DNA from 2 places in the Lelliottia sp. RD5 genome. Region 1 is predicted to be linked to the other one. Evidence: predicted binding sites of a transcription regulator. Region 1 holds the regulator's gene; the other holds the start of a gene.
The links. Region 1 encodes sigma-54, which starts transcription at its own class of promoters, with help from an activator protein. Its sites were predicted from a motif close to GTTGGCACANNTTTCGCTNT; they were not measured.
Positions count from the first base shown of each region.

Region 2: the regulator sigma-54 is predicted to act here: its motif matches at 1,570-1,589, upstream of hypA (hydrogenase maturation nickel metallochaperone HypA).

Region 1 covers NZ_JBVYHQ010000002.1:82,047-85,429, reverse strand. The annotation lists gene lptB (LPS export ABC transporter ATP-binding protein) at 1-702, shown strand, start outside; gene rpoN (RNA polymerase factor sigma-54) at 750-2,183, shown strand; gene hpf (ribosome hibernation promoting factor) at 2,206-2,493, shown strand; gene ptsN (PTS IIA-like nitrogen regulatory protein PtsN) at 2,576-3,067, shown strand; gene rapZ (RNase adapter RapZ) at 3,113-3,383, shown strand, end outside.
Region 2 covers NZ_JBVYHQ010000002.1:554,923-558,305, forward strand. The annotation lists gene hypD (hydrogenase formation protein HypD) at 1-58, opposite strand, end outside; gene AC0LWE_RS10370 (HypC/HybG/HupF family hydrogenase formation chaperone) at 62-334, opposite strand; gene hypB (hydrogenase nickel incorporation protein HypB) at 325-1,188, opposite strand; gene hypA (hydrogenase maturation nickel metallochaperone HypA) at 1,192-1,542, opposite strand; gene hycA (formate hydrogenlyase regulator HycA) at 1,752-2,207, shown strand; gene AC0LWE_RS10390 (4Fe-4S dicluster domain-containing protein) at 2,277-2,885, shown strand; gene hycC (formate hydrogenlyase subunit 3) at 2,882-3,383, shown strand, end outside.

The DNA of each region.
Region 1 (3,383 bases):
CTCGCCAAAGCCTACAAAGGCCGCCGCGTCGTGGAAGATGTCAGTCTGACCGTTAACTCCGGCGAAATTGTTGGCCTGTTGGGTCCTAACGGTGCAGGTAAAACCACCACCTTTTACATGGTGGTCGGCATTGTTCCGCGCGACGCGGGCAACATCATCATTGATGATGAAGACATTAGCCTGCTGCCGCTGCACGCCCGCGCGCGTCGCGGAATTGGCTATCTGCCGCAGGAAGCGTCTATTTTCCGCCGTCTTAGCGTGTTCGACAATCTGATGGCCGTCCTGCAAATCCGTGACGATTTGACCTCCGAGCAGCGTCAGGATCGCGCCAACGAATTGATGGAAGAGTTCCATATTGAACACCTGCGTGACAGCCTCGGCCAGGCACTTTCGGGCGGTGAACGCCGTCGAGTAGAAATTGCCCGCGCACTGGCAGCCAATCCGAAATTTATCCTTTTGGATGAACCGTTTGCCGGCGTCGACCCTATCTCCGTTATCGACATTAAACGTATCATTGAACATCTGCGCGACAGCGGTCTTGGTGTGCTGATTACCGACCACAACGTGCGTGAAACGCTGGCAGTTTGTGAGCGTGCATATATCGTCAGCCAGGGCCATTTGATTGCTCACGGCACGCCACTCGAAATCCTCGAAGATGAACATGTTAAGCGCGTGTACCTTGGGGAAGACTTCAGACTCTGATAGGGTAGAGGTTAAGTCACGCAGGACCGGAGAAAAACGCCCTGAACATGAAGCAAGGTTTGCAATTACGGCTCAGCCAACAGTTGGCGATGACGCCACAGTTACAACAGGCAATCCGTCTGTTGCAACTGTCAACGTTAGAACTTCAGCAGGAACTGCAGCAAGCGCTGGACAGTAATCCACTGCTGGAGCAAACCGATCTTCATGATGAGGTAGATACCCAGGAAAAGCAGGACACCGAAACGCTCGATACGGCAGATGCCCTTGAACAAAAAGAGATGCCTGACGAGTTACCGCTGGATGCCAGCTGGGATGAAATTTACACCGCTGGAACGCCATCCGGCACGCGCGCTGATTATCAGGATGATGAGCTACCGGTTTATCAGGGTGAAACTACGCAGTCGCTACAGGATTATCTGATGTGGCAGGTGGAGTTGACCCCTTTCACCGAAACCGATCGCGCGATTGCCACGTCCATTGTCGATGCAGTGGATGACACCGGGTATTTAACGGTAACCCTGGACGAGATTCTGGAAAGCATGGGTGATAGCGAAATCGAACTCGACGAGATCGAAGCCGTCCTCAAACGCATTCAACGCTTTGACCCGGTCGGCGTCGCAGCAAAAGATCTACGCGACTGTTTGCTGATCCAGCTTTCTCAGTTTGCAAAAGAGACGCCAAGACTCGACGAAGCGCGACTGATTATCAGCGAACATTTAGATTTGCTGGCGAATCATGATTTCCGCAGTCTGATGCGCGTTACGCGACTCAAAGAAGACGTGCTGAAAGAAGCGGTGAGTCTGATCCAGTCGCTCGATCCCCGTCCGGGGCAATCGATCCAAACCGGCGAACCCGAATATGTGATTCCTGACGTCCTGGTCCGAAAGCACAACGGTCTCTGGACCGTGGAACTCAATTCCGACAGCATTCCCCGCCTGCAAATCAACCAGCAATACGCGTCCATGTGCACCAGTGCGCGGAACGACTCCGACAATCAATATATTCGTAGCAATCTTCAGGAAGCGCGATGGCTGATCAAAAGCCTCGAAAGCCGAAATGATACGCTGCTACGCGTGAGTCGATGCATTGTGGAACAGCAGCAAGGCTTTTTTGAGCAGGGCGAAGAATTTATGAAACCGATGGTCCTGGCAGATATTGCTCAGGCCGTTGAGATGCACGAATCGACCATTTCGCGTGTGACCACGCAGAAGTATCTGCACAGTCCGCGTGGTATTTTTGAGCTTAAGTATTTCTTCTCCAGTCATGTGAATACCGAAGGCGGTGGCGAAGCCTCGTCGACGGCCATTCGTGCTCTGGTGAAGAAGTTGATCGCCGCGGAAAACCCCGCGAAGCCACTGAGTGACAGTAAGTTAACCACCCTGCTGTCCGATCAGGGTATCATGGTGGCACGTCGTACTGTTGCGAAGTATCGAGAGTCTTTATCCATTCCGCCGTCTAACCAGCGTAAACAACTGGTTTGACACAACCGATAAGGAAGACACTATGCAGCTCAACATCACAGGACACAATGTCGAAATCACTGAGGCTTTACGCGATTTTTTAAACACTAAATTCGCGAAGCTGGAGCAGTATTTCGAGAGGATTAATCAGGTCTACATTGTGTTGAAAGTGGAGAAAGTGACTCATATCTCGGACGCAACCCTGCACATAAATGGGGGTGAAATCCATGCCAGTGCGGAAGGGCAAGACATGTACGCGGCTATCGACGGCTTGATTGACAAGCTTGCGCGACAGCTTAATAAACATAAAGATAAACTGAAACAACACTGATTGTCCGAGCAGTTAACGGGTGCAGGGCGGCCTGTTGTAAAACACAACAGGCCATATGTACAGTTAGCGCTTAGGTGAAATTATGATGAACAACGATTCCGGTCTTCAATTAAGTCATGTCCTTAACCAGGAATGTACCCGCAGTGGCGTTCACTGCCAGAGCAAAAAACGCGCTCTGGAAATCATCAGTGAACTGGCCGCAAAACAGTTAAGCCTGCCACCTCAGGTGGTGTTTGAGGCCATCCTGACCCGTGAAAAAATGGGCAGTACCGGTATCGGCAATGGTATTGCCATTCCGCATGGCAAGCTGGAGGAGGACACCCTGCGCGCCGTTGGCGTGTTTGTCCAACTGGAAACGCCAATCGCATTTGACGCGATTGATAACCAGCCCGTCGATCTGCTTTTCGCGCTGCTGGTGCCTGCTGACCAGACCAAAACCCATTTGCACACGCTCTCGCTAGTGGCCAAGCGTCTGGCAGATAAAACAATTTGCCGCCGTCTGCGCGCAGCCCAAAGTGATGAAGAACTCTATCAAATTATCACCGAAGTGGAAGGCAATCAGGATGATGCGTAACCATAAGATGACCTCCACATCTGCAGGCGCGAGGAGAAACGGAACATGGTGCTGATGATCGTCAGCGGTCGTTCGGGCTCGGGGAAATCCGTGGCCCTTCGGGCGCTCGAAGATATGGGTTTTTACTGCGTCGATAACCTTCCGGTTGTGTTGTTACCAGAACTGGCGCGTACGCTGGCTGACAGACAAATTTCTGCGGCCGTCAGCATCGACGTCCGTAATATGCCGGAATCGCCGGAAGTCTTTGAGCAGGCGATGAGCAGCCTGCCAGAAACCTTCACTCCGCAATTGCTGTTCCTGGATGCCGATCGCAACA
Region 2 (3,383 bases), 470 kb from region 1:
GGTGGGTGATAAGCCGCATCACCTGTTCTGGCGCACGATATTCATCAACGTAGCGCATCGGCTATCGCTCCTCGCCATACAGCAGCGCGCCGACGTCGGGCTCGACGTCGAACATATTTTGCAGCGCCGCCAGGGTGTCGCGGGCTTCGTCCTCGTCAATCATGCTCATCGCAAAACCCACGTGGACCAGCACCCACTGGCCAAGACGCGATGCGCCAGTTTCATCCACGCACCCGACCAGCGTGAGATCAACGTCGCGGAGCACGCCGCAGACTTCTACTTTCGCCTGATTGCCATCGATGGAATGAATTTGTCCCGGAACGCCTATGCACATCGTTCGTTCTCCAGCCACGCAAGCCAGCTTTCCATGCCGTCGCCGCGCGTGGCGGACACCAGCAGGATCTGAATATCCGGGTTCACCTCGCGCGCGTAGGCCAGGCATTTATCGACATCAAAATTCAGATACGGCAGCAGGTCGATTTTATTGAGCAGCATCAGTGAGGCAGCGGCAAACATATGCGGGTATTTCAGCGGCTTGTCTTCCCCTTCGGTCACGGACAGCACCGCGACTTTGTGGCGTTCGCCCAGATCAAAGCTCGCCGGACACACCAGATTGCCGACGTTTTCGATAAACAGAATGCCCTTGTCCGCCAGCGGCAGACGCGGCGCGGCGTCGGCGATCATTTGCGCATCCAGATGGCAGCCTTTACCGGTATTCACCTGAATGGCCGGGGTGCCGGTTTCGCGGATACGCGCGGCGTCATTCACGGTTTGCTGATCGCCTTCGATAACGGCGCAGGGGACGCTGCCGTTCAGGCGTTTGAGCGTTTCGGTTAGCAGAGTGGTTTTGCCGGAACCGGGGCTGGAAACCAGGTTCAGCACCAGCTGTTGACGCGCGGCAAAGCGCGCGCGATTGCGCGCAGCCAGCTGATTATTCTTGTCCAGCACGTTGATTTCGACTTCCAACATTTTGCGCTGGCTCATGCCTGGCGCATGCGTTCCCGCTTTGCCGTGGCCGTAATGCAGATCGCCTGCATCCGACGGCTTCGGTGCGAACCGAATGCCGGTTAGCGCCGCCGTGGCACGCGGTGCAGGGGCGAAGGGGGCAGAGCGAAACGCGGAATGGGGGCGATGCTCATCGCCTTCGATATACAGGTTGCCTTCGGCGCAACCGCAGGTACTACACATGATTTACTCCTGGTCTATTTCGAGGCGCTGAATCTGCAAACCGTCGTCCGCCACGATGCGCAGCCCAACGTTCTGGCACTGCGGGCAGAGGCGCACTTTAGAGGACAACAACGTGACGTACTGCTGGCAGTGTTCGCACCAGCATTCGGCCTGCTGTTCTTCTATATGCAGCTGGCAGCCTTCTGCCAGCGTGTCGCGGCACACCAGCTCAAAGCAAAAGGTAAGGGCGCTGGTTTCGACGCAGGAAAATGCCCCCACTTTCAGCCACACGCCCGTCACGCGTTTCGCGTGGTGCGCTTTTGCCTGCTGTTCGATTAACTCCAGCGCTCGCTGGCAGAGGGTGATTTCGTGCATGACGCCTCCTCAATGATTTGCCCCATTAATGCAATAACGATGCCAGCTTAATTTTGATTAGGGTGTGACGATGACACTGCTGACGAAATGACACGTCGACAGGCTGTCGTTGACAGATTGCGTTGGATTAAATTCTATAAATTTCAACATGATAAAAATTGGCACAAAATCTGCTTAATAGCCGTATCTCCATTAACCGGATACCTGAGATGACTATTTGGGAAATTAGCGAAAAGGCGGATTACATCGCGCAGCGCCATCAATCACTGCAGGAACAATGGCAGCATTACTGTAATTCGCTGGTCCAGGGGATCACCCTGTCAAAAGCGCGTTTGCATCACGCCATGAGCTGTGCGGCACAAGAGGATTTGTGCTTTGTGCTGTTCGGTCACTTCATGATTTACGTCACCCTGGCGGATAACTTTAACAGCCACACCATTCAGTACTTCGTCGAGACGAAAGAGGGCGAAAGAGAGCTGATTGCGCAGGCGCAGTTGATGGCTGACGGCATGGTTGACGGTCACGTCAGCAACCGCGATCGCCAGCAGGTGCTTGAACACTATCTGGAAAAAATCGCACCTGTTTACAACAACCTCTATTCCGCGGTTGAGCACGATTTACCGGTGGATTTAAAAGCGTTGGTGAGCGAGCCGCGCACCGTCTGATGTTACGTGTCGAGAGGTGTCGATATGGCACTTTTTCGTCAAAAATGACTATGTCCTGAGGACTCCCCGGTGAACCGTTTTGTAATAGCTGACTCGACGGTCTGCATTGGCTGCCACACCTGTGAAGCGGCGTGTTCAGAAACACACCGTCTGCACGGGTTACAGTCGATGCCACGTTTGAAAGTCATGCGAAATGAGAAAGAGTCTGCGCCGCAGCTCTGCCATCATTGTGAAGATGCCCCCTGCGCGGGTGTCTGTCCCGTCAACGCCATCACCCGCGTTGAGGGGGCTGTGCAATTAAATGAAAGCCTGTGCGTGAGCTGCAAACTGTGCGGCATCGCCTGTCCATTTGGTGCCATTGAATTTTCCGGCAGCCGTCCGCTGCACATTCCCGCAAATGCAAATTCGCCAAAAGCGCCACCCGCGCCACCGGCTCCGGCGCGCGTCAGTACGCTGCTGGATTGGGTACCGGGCGTGCGTGCCGTGGCGGTGAAATGCGATTTGTGTAGCTTTGACGAACAAGGCCCCGCCTGTGTTCGCACCTGTCCGACAAAGGCGCTGATTTTAGTGAATATTCGTGATATTGCGCGCAGCAGCAAACGTAAACGCGAGCTGACCGTGAATACCGATTTCGGCGATCTGTCGCTGTTCCAGACGCAAAATGAGGGGGCGAAATGAACGCTGTCGATTTGATTATCAGCGCCGTCGCGTGCCTGACGGTGACGGCCGTTTTGTCACTCCTCTGCTCATTTTACAAGCCGCTGAGCGGCTGGGTTGCCGGGCTTGGCGGCGCAGTGGGGAGCGTGATGACGCTGGCTGCGGGCTTTGTCGTGTTGACGCGCGGACTGAATGCTGCGGCGGTGATGCCTTTTATTCACCACAGCATTGCCATTACGCCGCTCAACGCCATCTGGCTGCTGACCTTTGGCTTGTGCGGCCTGTTTATCAGCCTGTTTAACATCGACTGGCATCGTCATGCGCAGACCAAACCGAACGGGTTGTTGGTTAATTTGCTGTTGGCTACCGCCATTTGTGCCGTGGTTGCCAGCAATCTGGCGGCGCTGGTGGTGATGGCGGAAATCATGGCGCTTTGCGGGGTGTTTCTCACCGGCTGTATGCCGTCGGGCAAGCTGTGGTTTGTGCTGGGACGCCTCGGAACGCTGCTGCTGGCGCTGG